DNA from 3 places in the Labrys okinawensis genome. Region 2 is predicted to be linked to each of the others. Evidence: predicted binding sites of a transcription regulator. Region 2 holds the regulator's gene; each other region holds the start of a gene.
The links. The regulator LexA, encoded in region 2, represses DNA repair genes until DNA is damaged. The targets are predictions, from matches to a motif close to TGTTCNNNNTGTGTTCNG.
Positions count from the first base shown of each region.

Region 1: a site for LexA is predicted at 2,520-2,537, ahead of ACMDCR_RS03480 (ImuA family protein). Genes of this name have one in related genera too.
Region 3: a site for LexA is predicted at 2,602-2,619, ahead of recA (recombinase RecA). Genes of this name have one in related genera too.

Region 1 covers NZ_CP178864.1:718,367-723,206, reverse strand. Annotated here, with positions in the region: gene ACMDCR_RS03490 (error-prone DNA polymerase) at 1-295, opposite strand, end outside; gene ACMDCR_RS03485 (Y-family DNA polymerase) at 292-1,815, opposite strand; gene ACMDCR_RS03480 (ImuA family protein) at 1,730-2,455, opposite strand; gene ACMDCR_RS03475 (DUF1778 domain-containing protein) at 2,633-2,935, shown strand; gene ACMDCR_RS03470 (GNAT family N-acetyltransferase) at 2,939-3,448, shown strand; gene ACMDCR_RS03465 (hypothetical protein) at 3,464-4,840, opposite strand, start outside.
Region 2 covers NZ_CP178864.1:4,006,781-4,011,620, reverse strand. Annotated here, with positions in the region: gene ACMDCR_RS18825 (ComEC/Rec2 family competence protein) at 1-1,309, shown strand, start outside; gene ACMDCR_RS18820 (TOBE domain-containing protein) at 1,337-1,543, shown strand; gene lexA (transcriptional repressor LexA) at 1,579-2,292, opposite strand; gene glp (gephyrin-like molybdotransferase Glp) at 2,406-3,626, opposite strand; gene moaC (cyclic pyranopterin monophosphate synthase MoaC) at 3,623-4,111, opposite strand; gene trpC (indole-3-glycerol phosphate synthase TrpC) at 4,108-4,840, opposite strand, start outside.
Region 3 covers NZ_CP178864.1:3,101,136-3,105,975, reverse strand. Annotated here, with positions in the region: gene ACMDCR_RS14450 (NAD(P)-dependent oxidoreductase) at 307-1,224, shown strand; gene recA (recombinase RecA) at 1,397-2,470, opposite strand; gene ACMDCR_RS14440 (porin) at 2,923-4,209, opposite strand; gene ACMDCR_RS14435 (fumarate hydratase) at 4,515-4,840, opposite strand, start outside.

The DNA of each region.
Region 1 (4,840 bases), 3.3 Mb from region 2:
TGCCCAGCGACAGCAGCCGGCAGAGCCGCGAGTAGGCAGGCCGGTCGATCGGATAGACCAGCACCGACATGCCGTCGCTGAGATCGAGCCGGCAGCCGACCACCAGGCGCACGCCGGTGGTCTTGGCAGCCTCACGGGCGCGCACGACGCCGGCCAGCGAATTGCGGTCGACGATGGCCAACGCGTCGACGCCTATCACGGCAGCCGTGGCGAACAACTCCTCGCAGGAGGACGCGCCTCGCAGGAAGCTGAAGTGCGAGGTGACCTGAAGTTCGGCGTAGCGCGGCCCGCTCATCCGAAGATCCCATGCAAGAACCAGCGCTGCGAGCCGGTCAGCGGGTCCTCGCCGTCGCCGGCGCGGAACACCCAGTAGCGTTCGCCGGCATCGTCCTCGATCCGGAAATAGTCGCGCACGGCATCCAGCTCGGGATCGCGCTTCCACCATTCGCCGAAGACACGCTCGGGCCCATCGGCACGCTTCACCCGCCGGCGCACGCCGCGCCAGGTGAAGGACGCGGGCGGGTGATCCGGCAGCAGCGCGACGGTGTCGATCGGCTCGGGATGGGCGAACAGGCGCGATGGCCGCGGCCAATGGCCGGGCCATTCCACGCCGGTCTCCGGCGCCAGCGCCGGGATGTGGCGCACCGACCGCTCGGGCACGTCGCTCGGCACCGGCGCCATGCGATAGAGGTTCTTCTCGCCGACCCTGTTGGCGAGAAGATCGATCAAGCCGGAGACGTCGGGCTCCGGCTCCTCGACCAGACTCGAGACCGCCTGCTTCGGCGCCAACGGCTCCGCCACGGTCGCGGTGAGAGTCATGATCTCGATGCCGAAGCCGGGATCAATAGTCTCGATCTTGTCGCTGAGGAGCCGCGTCATGCGCTTCACGTCGCGCAGCGGCAGGCCGGTCCCGACGCGCAGGGCCTGGGCCCGATTGTCGACGCGATGGCAGATGAGATCGAGCCGCCGCGCGCCGAGGCCCTTCTGCTCCAGGGCGTCGCAGAGCTGGGCCGCGAGCTTGCCAATATAGCGCGCGATGGTCTCCGCTGCGGCAATCGGTTCGGCGAAGGCGCGGCGGACCTCGATCAGCGTTTCGGGGCGGGTAGGTTCGATCGGCTCGGCAATCCGGCCGGTGGCCTGATCGAGGCGGCGACCCAGCTCGGGACCGAAGCGCAGCGCCAGCGGTGCGCGTGGCTGCGCCAACAGATCGCCGATGCGGTCGAAACCGAGCACCCGGAGACCATCGACCAGATCGGGCGCGAGCCGCAGCGCGACGATCGGCAAGCGGCTGACATCGACCACGGCCTTCCCCGGCTCGGAAATGTAGCCCGGCTGGATACTGAACCGCGCCAAGGCGTGGGCCGCGCCCCAGCTGTCGGCGATGGCGGCGCGGGCGCGAAGGCCGACGCCGGCGAGCTTCTCGACCAAGGTCGCGAGCATGGCGGCCTCGCCGCCATGCAGATGATCGGCGCCGGTGGAGTCGATGATGATCCCGTCGGGCGGGTCGGCGGCAACAATCGGCGCGAACCGCTGCAGCATCCACAGCGCCAGCCGCTCCAGCGCCTCGGCGTCGGCAGTGGGATCGGCGTCCTGAATCACCAGGCCCTGCACCAGCGCCTGGGCCTTGGTGGCGGGCATGCCGACGCGCAGGCCAGCGGCCTGGGCGGCGGCGTCCGCTGCCAGCACCACCCGCCGTCTCCCGTCCCGGCCCACCAGAATGAGCGGCGCGTCAGGCGGAGGCGCTGCGTCGCCCGTCTTCCGCCTGACCCGGTCCGTAGACAAGGTCGGCAGGAAGACGGAGATGACCCGTGTCATCGCACGCCTCCAGTTCAAAATCGGCGCTCTCGCCGGCGCGGCAACGGATCAGCTCGATCAGCCAGCGCGGCCGGCCGACCCCCGGGACGGGAAGCGGTGTGGAGGGCAGCGCCGAGACACGCCAGCGCGAGGTGGCGGCCGTCGGCTGCCCGAAATCAGATGCCTCGGTTTGCCGCCGCCAGCGCCGGAGCGCGATGCCGAGGGTCCCCGATCCTTCGGCAGCGAGCTGAAGCCGCCGCGAAGCGGTCATCGGCAGGCGGGCGACTTCGGCCACCACGGCGCCCAGGCCGCCGTGCCGAAGCCCCTCTTCAAAGCAGGCAAGGACGGTCTTGTCGTCGCCGCCCTCGAGATAGATGACGCGATCGGATTTCAGGCCGGCTTGTGAGAGCGCTGGGGCGAACAGGTCCGGGCGTGTGACGCACCACAGCACCTTGCCTCGCGTGCGTGCGGCGATCCCGGCGGTGAAGAGCGCGGCGGCGGCTCCGTCGAGCGCGCCGTTTCCGCCGCCGGCGACCTCATGCAGTGCCCCGCACGGGAGGCCGCCGCCTGGGAGTCGTGAGTCCACTGCGGCGAGACCGAAGGGCAACACCGTTGTGGCGCGCCGGTGTCGGCCTTCGATTTGCCGAACCTGGACGCGCAAAGACTCAAGGGCGGACGGGGGCCGCACAGCGTATGGTGTCCTCCAGGGGCACGGTAAGGGATCATGTTCCTTATTTGTTCTCCACGTTGGGCCGAAGAGTCAAGGATGATCCGACTCCGACGTCCGGCCCCTTGAAGTGGCCGGTCATTGGCCGTACATTGGACGGGGAGAAAAGCCATGCCCAGTGCAGCATCGAAACCGGCCAGTGGGCGCACCCGAGCGGAGCGCTTGGAGGCCCGTGTCACCGCGGAGCAGAAGAGTTTGATCGAGCGGGCCGCCGCCCTGCAGGGCCGGAGCCTAACCGATTTTGTGCTGACGAGCGTGCAAGACGCCGCTCGGCGTGCAATCGAAGAGCATCAACAGCTTGCCTTGTCGGTTCGCGACAGCGAGGCCTTCGTTGATGCGCTGCTAAATCCCCAGCCGGTAAACGACCGTCTCCGCGACACGGTTCGCCGCTATCGCGAGCAGGCCGGCGTTTGACGCGTGGCGGCTGAAGACGAAAAGCTTCGCGTCGAGCCGCTCGGCTCAGACCATGATCGGTCGGGGTTTGAGAGCGGCGTCGAGCCGCTGGACCGATATTTTCGATCGCAGGCCAGTCAGGACGCGCGGAAGAATATGGCCGCGCCGTTCGTCCTGGTTCAGCCGAATGGGACGATCGCCGGCTACTACACGCTCTCCTCGACGTCTGTGCAGCTCGGCGAATTGCCGGAGCAAACGGTGCGAAAGCTGCCGAAATATCCGCTGGTGCCGGCGACGCTCTTGGGGCGCCTCGCGGTGGATCGGAGACACCAGGGAAAGGGTTACGGCCGCTTCCTCCTCGCCGACGCGCTATACCGAGCCGCGCAAAGCGAGATCGCCTCGTTCGCAGTGATCGTCGATGCGAAGGACGACAATGCCCGCCGCTTCTACGAGCGGGAAAGCTTTCTGCCGTTTCCGGACCAGCCCAGGAAGCTGTTTCGACCGATGGCCGATATTCGACGCTTGTTTGAATAGGCCGAGCCCAGGCCGCTAAGGGCCGTCTTCACGTTGCGCCGGATAGTAGCCCTTCGGGGCTTGAAGATGAGTGATGGATGAGATGACCGAGTTCGCCCATATCGTGTTGCATTCGACGTCGCCATCGCGCTCGAACCAATGTGTCGCGCCGGGGATCAGGTCGAATGGGATCGGATGAGCAGCCAAAGGGTTGTGGTAGACCTCGAGTTCCTGACACCAAGCTTCGCCCCAAGGCCAGAGTGCGTTGTACTCCGAGCTTCCCACTTCCAGCTCAAAGTCGATCGGCTCGAGAGCGCCAGGCGTTCTATCGAATAATATTCCGCGCCGAATCATCTTGAGGCCCGGCGGACGCCACCCGGCTAGGAATCCCATGCGGTTGAACTTCGCCAAAGTGCCTGCATTACTGAAAATCACGGCCGACAACCGCGCGAAGGTTGGGTCGCGAAACAGGCCGGCCGGGATTGCGTTCTTGCCGGTCAGATTGGAAATCGGCTTCCCGACCGCGCGTCGCTTCGCGCCTTCGCCTTCGACATCCGCGCGGACACCATAAAGGTAAGTTGGCAGCGCTTCGCGACTCCACACCATTGAGCCAGAGCTGTGGAAATCGGCGATTGCGATAGCGAACGGATGGTCCTTTACGTGCGAGAGGTCGTGATATTCCCGCTGGAGCTTCGCTCTTAGCGTCTTCGCAAAGCGTTCGGCCGGCGCGCCGGTTAGCCGTTCGGTCCGATCCGTCGGCGCGTGAACCCAATCGCCGATGCCGCCGGCTCGCGGCATTTCGGAGTTCGCCGTGACCGCTTCTACCCAGCACGTGGCGCCGTCCTTCTCGATCTGGAAGTCGGGCGAGACATGATCCTGGCGCACCCGTAAGCCTTGCTCGCGAAAGCAGGCCAGAAGGTAGAGCTCGAACAGTCGTGACGCGAAGTTGTTGGTTTGCAGATCGGGAACGAAGTTCGGATCGGGTCGCGGCAGGGCGAGATAGCATTCCCCGACAGCCATCAGCGCCGGCAGATGGCTGATCGAGGTGGCGAGCAGGTCGAACTCGGGAGAGCTTCCCCGTGGTCCGACCTCGACCAATAACGGCCGGCGGCGAACGCCTGGCGGAAGCGGCTCGGGCGGGTCGCCGCCGCGCATGTCGAGGCTAAGCGCTTCAAGGGCCTGTTCGGGCGTTGGAAATGAACCGCCCTGCGCGACGCAGTTCCAGCAGTGATCGACGCGCCGCCGCAGGGCAATCATGCTGAACCGCCCGGTCTCTTCGTTGAGGAGAATGGCGCCGCACGCACCGCCCCGGCCGACTTGATAGGTGGCGAAAACCGTTGCGGGTTCGAAGTTCGGGCCGCGTTCCAGTGACAGGGCGTACAGCTCGAACTGCCGCCGGCTGATGGGCTTGAT
Region 2 (4,840 bases):
TCGTGGCGCCAAGGAAATCGCCGCGATGCTCTCCCTGGCGCCTGCCGCGGCCTATACACTGTTCTCGGGGGCAGAGGTTGCGACTGTGCGCTCCTTCGTGATGACCGCCATCGTGCTGCTGGCAGTGGCGCTCGGGCGCAGCGCCATCACGCGGCGCAATGTGGCCCTCGCCGCCAGCTTCGTGCTGCTCACCACGCCGGAGCAGTTGCTCGGCCCGAGCTTCCAGATGTCCTTCGCGGCCGTCGCCATGCTGGTGGCGGCGCATGACGCCTGGGGCAAGCGCAAGCGGACCAAATACGCGACCTTCTGGGAACGCGGCATCGCTTCGGGCTTGGGCATCCTGCTGGCGATGATGCTGACGACGCTCGTGGCTTCGCTCGCGACCGCTCCCTTCTCCGCCTATCACTTTCACCGCCTGACCATGCAGTCGCTCGCCTCCAACCTGGTTGCCACGCCGATCGTCTCCTTCCTGATGATGCCGCTGGCGTTGCTGGCCGTGCTGGCCGAGCCTTTCGGCTACGGGGCGTTCTTCTGGCATCTCATGGGCTGGTCGGTCGGGTTGTTCATGCAGGTGGCCCGCTATGTCGCGACATGGCCGGGCTCGGATCTCGTCCTGCCGCAATTCTCGTCCGTTGCGCTATGCCTGTTCTCACTCACTCTCGTGCTGCTCACCCTGATGCGCGGCCGGCTTGCGGTCTTTACGCTCGTTCCCCTGTTCGGCGGCATCGCCGCGGCCGCGACTACGCCGACTCCGGTCGCGATCTTCGGCGCCAACGGCCATGCCGCCCTGGTCCGCAAGGGCGATTCCCTCACCTCGCTCGCCAACCGCTCAGACAATTTCGCCGTGCAGCAATGGCTGCTGGCGATGGGCGACCGACGCAAACCCGACGATCCCAGCCTCGCCGAGCAACGCCTGTGTGACAAGGAAGGCTGCTCCGCGCCGATCGAGGGTGGCGATATCTTCATGCTCGACCACACTCTCAACGCGGCGCAGGAAGATTGCGGGCATGTCAGCGTGCTGGCCGGCCCTGTCGCTCTCGGCACGAGCTGCGCGGGCAGGGGGATCGTGCTCAACCGCGACCTTATCTTCGCCGCCGGCTCCGTCGCACTCTACGCTGACCGTCCCACCGAGAGGGGCGGCGAAACACGTTGGCGAGTGGTTACGGCCCGTGATCTGGGGTCTTCGCGGCCCTGGGCACCGATGCCGGCCTGGGCGGCGAAGGTCTCCGTGCCTGCGCCGGCGGCATCGACGCAGACGCCCGATGCTGATTCGGCTGTGGACACCGCTGCACCGGATGGGGATGATTGAACATCACTCAAATCGGGAGGACATCTCATGAAGCTCAGCGCGCGCAACCAGATCAAGGGCATCATCAAGAGCGTCACGAAAGGCCAGACAACCTCGCATGTCCAGCTCGATGTCAACGGCACCATCGTCACCGCCTCGATCACCAACGAGGCGGTCGACGACCTTAAGCTTAAGCCCGGTCAGGCCGCCTATGCGGTGATCAAGGCCTCGGATGTGATGATCGCCGTGGATTGATTGCCAGGAGAACGGACCGGAGGTTCGTGCTCCCGTCAATAGCGGCGGAACAGGCCGACCAGCTTGCCCTGAATGCGCACCCGGTCCGGGCCGAAGATGCGGGTTTCATAGGCCGGGTTGGCGGCCTCCAGTGCGATGGAGGCACCGCGCTTGCGCAGGCGTTTGAGCGTAGCTTCCTCGTCGTCGATCAGGGCCACCACGATGTCGCCGGTGTCGGCATAGTCCTGGCGGCGGATCAGCACCGTGTCATTGTCGAAGATGCCGGCCTCGATCATCGAGTCGCCGCGCACTTCCAAGGCGAAATGTTCGCCCGAGGACAGCATTTCCGGCGTCACGCTGATGGTGTGGCTCTTGGTCTGGATGGCCGAGACCGGTGTACCCGCCGCGATGCGGCCCATCACCGGGATGAGGACCGGGCGGGCGGCATCGTCATCCGCCTCCGGGCGGACGGTGCGTACCTTGCCGAGGTTGCCCTCGATGACATTGGGTCGGAAGCCGCGCTGCGAGCTCGCGAGCGAGAGGCCCGGCACAGCCGATTCCGGCAGACGGACTACTTCCAGCGCCCGCGCCCGGTTGGGCAGGCGGCGGATGAAGCCGCGCTCTTCCAGCGCCATGATCAGCCGGTGAATGCCAGACTTGGAGCGCAAATCCAGCGCCTCCTTCATCTCGTCGAAGGAGGGCGGCACGCCCTGTTCCTTCAACCGCTCATGAATGAACCGAAGCAATTCGTGTTGTTTCTTGGTCAGCATGGGCGATCCCGTTATGGCAGCCTGCGAATCACGATGATTTGGCAAACAAAGCAAGAACATTGCTACATGTTCACACTGTGTTCTGCAAGAATGAAGTTCCCGTTAAAGCACGATCAATAACCGGCAGCGCGCAAGTCAATTATCTCGCACACATCGCCTGGCTTTGCTTCCGGAGCGAAGGGCGGGCGGATGACGAGGCAGTCCGCATGCTGCAGCACGCTGACCAGCGACGAATCCTGTGGCGCCAGTGGTGCTACCTTGATGATGCCGGAAGCATCGTCAAGTACGAAGCGGGCGCGGATATAATCCTCGCGCAGGTCGTTGGCCGGCCAAGAGGCGGCGAACACGGCTTTCCTGCGGGCAAGATTGGTCTCGGCGCGGCCGAGCAGGGTGCGCAGGAGGGGCACCAGGAAGAGCACGCTGCACACCACCGAGGAGACCGGATTGCCCGGCAGGCCGAGAATATGCATTCCGCCGAGCCGTCCGTGCAGCAATGGTTTGCCGGGGCGCATGGCGATCTTCCAGAAACCCAACGTCATGCCTTCGCGGGTGAGAGCCGTCTGGATGAGGTCGTGATCACCTACGGAAGCGCCACCGATGGTGACGAGGATGTCGGCCTTTTCATTGCGGGCGCGCTTGATCGCCGCTTCCAGGGCCGGAAAGTCGTCGCTGGCGATGCCGAGGTCGAGCACATCGCCGCCCTCGGCCTCCACCAGGGCAGCGATGGCGAAGGTGTTGGAGGCAACGATCTGGTCCTGGCCGACTGCTTCGCCCGGCAGCACCAGCTCATCGCCGGTGGCGAGGATGGCGACTTTGGGCTTGCGCCGAACCGGCAGGCGCGGGTGGTTCATAGCGGCGGCAAGGGCGATATCGCGCGGGCCGATCACGCTGCCTGGGGTCAGGGCCTCAGTGCCCTCGGCGAAGTCGAGCCCGCGGCTGCGGATATTGGCGCCCGGCCGGACGCCGCTCGCGATGATGACGCGGCTGCCGTCCCGCCTGGTATTTTCCTGGATTACCACTGCGTCGGCACCATCAGGAACCGGCGCGCCCGTGAAGATACGTACCGCCTGCTTTTCGCCGACTCGGCCCGCATAGCCGTGGCCGGCCGCCGATTCGCCAATCAGGTCCAGCGTGGCGCCATCGGAGGCGTCCTCGGCTCGCACCGCATAGCCATCCATCGCCGAGGCATGGAAGCCGGGCTGGGTACGCAGCGCTGTGATGGTCGAGGCGAGGGTCCGGCCTCTTGCCACCTGAATAGGTACTTCAACGGTCGGCAGCGTCTTGACATTGGCGACGACCTTGACCAGGGCGTCGGCAACCGGTAGCAGGCTCATCGGGCGTCCTCCGCGTGCCAATCGCCGGATTTGCCTCCGGACTTCTCAATCAGGCGAATGGCCTCGATGCGCATGCCGCGGTCGACGGCCTTTACCATGTCGTAGACGGTGAGGCAGGCGACGGAGACCGCGGTGAGCGCCTCCATCTCCACCCCGGTCTGGCCGGAGACCTTGGCAGTGGCCCGCACCGTGAGGCCGGGCAGGTTCGCATCGGGCTCGATCTCGACGGCGATCTTGCTGAGCAGCAGGGGATGGCAAAGGGGGATCAGCTCATGCGTCCTCTTTGCCGCCATGATGCCGGCGATGCGGGCGGTGGCAAGTACGTCCCCCTTCCGGGCATCGCCAGAGAGCACGAGGCCAAGCGTGGAAGCTTGCATCACGACCCGGCCCTCGGCGACGGCGACCCGGCTCGTCACATCCTTCTGTGAGACGTCGACCATATTGGCCGCGCCCGACGCATCGAGGTGGGTGAGGCCTGAGCTCATGCCGCCGCGCCCAGCGCCAGCAAGGCGCGCGTGGCGGCGGTGACGTCGGCCTGGCGCATCAGGCTCTCGCCGACGAGGAAGGTGTTCACGCCCACTTCACGCAGCCGCGCCACGTCATCAGGCGTGAAGATGCCGCTCTCGCCCACCAGCAGGCGGTCGCTCGGCACCAGCGGCGCCAGGGTTTCCGTCGTCTCCAGCCGGGTGACGAAATCGTTGAGGTCGCGATTGTTGATGCCGATCATGCTGACATCGAGCGGCAGGGCGCGCTCCAGTTCTTCGAGATTGTGGATCTCGCAGAGCACATCGAGCGACCAGTCCTTTGCGGCAGCGATGAGGGCGCGTGCTTCCTCGTCGGTGACGCTCGCCATGATCACCAGGATGCAGTCGGCGCCCCAGGCGCGGGCTTCGACCACCTGATAGGGATCGTAGAGGAAGTCCTTGCGTAGCGCCGGCAACGAAACGGCAGCGCGCGCCGCGGTGAGGAATTCCGGCTTGCCCTGGAAGGAAGGCTCGTCCGTCAGCACCGAAAGGCAGGCAGCGCCTCCGGCCTCGTAGGCGCGGGCGAGGGCGGGCGGATCGAAATCAGCGCGGATCAGGCCCTTGGAGGGGCTCGCCTTCTTGATCTCGGCGATCAGGCTCGTCTCGCCGGCGGCAAGCTTGGCTTCGAGCGCGCGCTTGAAACCGCGAACCGGCGCGGCCTGTTCGGCGTGCCTGATCAAGGCGGGCAGT
Region 3 (4,840 bases), 910 kb from region 2:
ACCGATCCTGGGCGTAGCGAGGTGTCCGAGCAGAATGACACGCCGCCTATCCGTCATTCCGGCGCTCCCAAAGGCAGAGCCCGGAATCCATGAACACAGTCCTGCGACGCCCATGTTCATGGATCCCGTCTCTTCGGCCGGGATGACGGTGCGCCGAGATTTAAGAGGAAAGGCCTCCAGCCTCCCGCACGGCCCTTGCAATGCGCGGATTTGTCCTACCAATTTGCTTGCATTCCAGCGCGCGACATCCTCCATTACGCTCCTTTCAGAACCACAGACCACAGGGACGGAAACGGGATCATTGCCATGACGGACGGGAAAGAGACAGTCGGCTTCATCGGGCTTGGCTTCATGGGCCACGGCATGGCCAAGAACATCGTCGAGAAGGGCTATCCCCTCACCATCATTGGCCACCGCAACCGGGCGCCGATCGAGGATCTGGTGGCGCGCGGAGCCAAGGAGGTGGCGACGCCCCGCGAGGTCGGCGCCAATTCCACCATCGTCTTCCTATGTGTCACGGGTTCCAGGGAGGTGGAGGCGCTGGTGCGCGGGCCAGATGGGCTGAAGGCCGGCCTCAAGCCGGGCTCCGTGGTGGTGGACTGCTCGACCTCGGACCCCACCTCCTCCCTCGCTATCGCAGCCGAACTCGCGGAGGCCGGCGTCGAATTCGCGGACGCCCCGCTCGGCCGCACGCCGAAGGAGGCCTGGGAGGGCACGCTCGATACCATGGTAGGCGCCGGTGATGCCCTGTTCGAACGCCTGAAGCCGGTGCTCTCGACCTGGGCCGGCCGCGTCATCCATATGGGCGGCACCGGCGATGGGCACCGCATGAAGCTCCTCAACAATTTCGTTTCCCTGGGCTATGCGGCGCTCTATGCCGAGGCCATCGCCCTGGCCGACAAGGTCGGCATTTCGCCCAAGCGCTTCGATGCGGTGATCCGGGGCGGGCGAATGGATTGCGGCTTCTACCAGACCTTCACGCGCTGGGTGCTGGAAGGCGACCGCGACGCCCACAAATTCACCATCGCCAACGCCTTCAAGGATCTGCGCTACCTGGAATCGATGGCTGATGCCGCCGGCGTGATCAATCCGATCGGCAATGCGGTGAAGAACTCCTTCGGTGTCGCGATGGCGGCCGGTGGCGAGCGCTCCTATGTTCCGATGCTGACCGACTTCATCGGCAACCTCAACGGCGTGAACCTCAAGCCGGCCAACCAGCCCTGAGAGCTCAGCCTTATAATCGGGAAGCTGACCGAAGACAGCGCTGACCTTTTCATGCCCGGGCTGTGAGAGCGCCTAAAAATGCAAAAAGAAGGGCGGGTTCAGCACCCGCCCATGTCAACGCAGTACAGGGGTCAACGCAGTACAGGGGTTACGCCATGGAGGGTCAAGGGGCCTACTCGTCTTCCGCCTCGGACGGGTCGATATTGTCGAGGATGCGCTCGGCAATCAGACCGGCATTCTGACGGATCGCCTGCTCGATCTTGTTGGCGATATCGGTATTTTCCTTGAGGAACTGCTTGGCGTTCTCACGCCCTTGCCCGAGGCGCTGGCTCTCATAGCTGAACCAGGCGCCGGACTTCTCGACCACGCCCGCCTTGACGCCGAGATCGACCAGTTCGCCCACCTTCGACACGCCTTCGCCATACATGATGTCGAATTCGATCTGCTTGAAGGGCGGCGCCACCTTGTTCTTGACCACCTTGACGCGGGTCTGGTTGCCGACGACCTCCTCGCGGTCCTTGATGGCGCCGACGCGGCGGATATCGAGGCGCACGGAAGCATAGAACTTCAGGGCGTTGCCGCCCGTCGTCGTCTCGGGGCTGCCATACATCACGCCGATCTTCATGCGGATCTGGTTGATAAAGATCACCATGGAATTGGAACGGCCGATCGAAGCGGTGAGCTTGCGCAGCGCCTGGCTCATAAGGCGAGCCTGCAGGCCGGGCTGGACGTCGCCCATCTCGCCTTCGATTTCGGCCTTCGGCGTCAGGGCGGCGACGGAATCGATGACGATGACGTCGATGGCGCCAGAGCGCACCAGGGTGTCGCAGATCTCCAGCGCCTGTTCGCCCGTATCGGGCTGGGAGATCAGGAGATCGTCGAGATTGACGCCGAGCTTGCGGGCATAGATCGGATCGAGCGCATGTTCGGCATCGATGAAGGCGCAGACACCGCCCTTCTTCTGTGCTTCGGCAACGCTGTGCAGCGCCAGAGTGGTCTTGCCCGAGGATTCAGGCCCGTAAATTTCGATGACACGACCTTTGGGCAAGCCGCCGACGCCGAGCGCAATATCGAGCCCCAGCGAGCCGGTGGGGATCGCCTCCACCTCCATCGACTTGGTGCCCTTGCCGAGGCGCATGATCGAACCTTTCCCAAAGGAACGTTCGATCTGTGATAGGGCGGCGTCGAGCGCCTTCGTCTTGTCCATGGAAGTTCCTTCGACCAAGCGCAGCTGTGTCTGACTCATATGCCCGTTCCCTATCAAGCATGAATGGATTCGTCATCCAATGGATGCGTTTCCTAAGCGTTGGCCTTCGCTGCCTTGCCGGCGACTCCGTGCCCATGGGGTTATGTACGCATTTTGTTCCGGTTCACGCAAGTTCTATTTTTGTTCTCAGCGCGCAAAGTGAATCCTGCGTAAAGCCATTCTGAGTTTACACGTGCATACTTGTTGGCTGAGGCGGGATAGGTGGGGCAGCCTCAGGCTGCCGCTTTTGGAACCTTCACGTTCGGTGGTTGGGTGATGAATGGGGCAGATTGCCAGGGCCGCGGCCCAGACAGGGGAAAGAAATAGCCTTCCTCAATCACGCCAAGCTCGGAGCAGGCGAACAGTACAAGGCCTCGCCGCTTCAGGGGCTCCAAATGAAAACGCCGCGTCGGAAGACGCGGCGTTGATTCGCTTGGAGAAAGCCGGAACGGTCAGAAGGTCCGGCGCAGACGTACACCGGCGCCGACGCTGTCAGCCGTGTCGCGTGGATTTGCCGTTACCGTCGTACCGCCGCCATTCGGATCCTTGTTCTGGTACCAGACTTCGGCACCAGCGATGAAGCCCTTCACCACGGTGTAATTCAGCTGGCCACCGACGACATAATAATGGAAATCGGCAGTCGCGCTGGTAGCAATGTTCGGCGCATCGTAGCGGAGATAACCGCCGAACAGCACAGCCTGGAGCTGGTCGGTGAACTTGAGGCCAGCTTCGGCCTGGATGGCCCAACCCTTGGCCCGGTCAAGATCAAACGGTGCCACGGTGGAAGCATATGCATCCGTGCCGCCGAAGCTCAGCAGGCTGCTGCCACTTGGTTGGGAACCACCCACACCAAGATACTTGACGGCACCTTCCGAATAGCTGCCTTCGGCCGCGATATAGGCACCAGAGAGGATTGGGAAGTTGATGTTGCCTGCAGCACCAACCGAATAGCCCCAATCGGTGCCATAGGCCGCGAGCGCCGAGCGATTCTGATGCAGGGCGCCCATCACCTGGACGCGGCCCCAGCCCGTCTTGTTGTCGTCATAGCCGATCACGCCGACGATATCCGGAACCTGGGCACCGCCTTCTGTATTGATGGCGACGCCATTCAACGTACCGCTGTTGCCGAAGGTGGTGCCGGCGCGGTGATCGCGGTTGTCTTCGATGGACAGCGTGGCGAACGCCTTATCAAACTGGGCCGTGTAGCTGATCAAGTTCCGGCGGCCCTGCTCGCCGAAATAGGGTGCGAAAAACTCGGCCTGATATTTTGGATCGTAGAATGCGTAAGGCGACCAGGCGAAACCAGCCGTCAAACCGCCGAACTGCAGATAGGCCTGGCGGACGGTGAAAGTATCATGGACACCTGTACCGAACGGGGGCGCCGTGCCAGCGTTCGACTCTGCCTGCAATTCGAAGAAGGAGCGCAGGAGACCGTAGTCCGTCTGGGTACGCGCATCGAAGCGAATACGGGCATTCGTGCGGAACTGGGTCTGGTTGATATTCCGCTTGTTGGAAGCAGGATCCGGGTTCGACTGGTACCAATAGTCCGCGCGGATCTGGCCGCTGATCTGAAGGCAGGTGTCGCTTCCCGGAATATAGAAGAAGCCCGGGCCGAAGGCCGAGCAGACCTTCACATATTCTACGGCCTCCCCCTTCGTCATCGGAAGGTCGGCAGCAGCAGCCGCCCCAACAGTGAGCAAGCCGGCGCAGGCGCCGAGAATAATGGAACGTATGGTCATCGATAAACCCCGAATTATTTTATTTGACATCTCAACATAGGTCTTTACTCGTTGAGATATTCGCGTTTAAGTTGTAGAGTATGTCTCGCATCACTTAAACAAGGCTGCTTTTTGCATTGCAGCGAAAGAATCCTGCGCCTTTACCTCAAATTACACAATGTTAAGGTGTGTCACGTTTTAGACACAAAATTCGTTTGTTCATGACTGTGGCGAATGTGCACCACTGCGCCACGACTGCGTGCAGGCAAAAGAAAACCCCTCCCGGGGTCACGGAAGGGGTCGAATTTGCGTCCGAATGAGCGTTTTCAGCCCAGATTGAGCTCCTTGAAGAAGTCGTTGCCTTTGTCGTCGATCACGATGAAGGCGGGGAAATCCTCAACCTCGATCCGCCAGACGGCCTCCATGCCGAGTTCGGGATATTCGAGCACCTCTACTTTCTTGATGCAGTCCTGCGCAAGGCGGGCGGCCGGGCCGCCGATCGAGCCGAGGTAGAAGCCGCCATGCTTGGCGCAGGCTTCGCGCACCTGGGCCGAGCGATTGCCCTTGGCGAGCATCACCATCGACCCGCCGGCTGCCTGGAACTGATCGACATAGGAGTCCATGCGCCCCGCCGTGGTCGGGCCGAAGGATC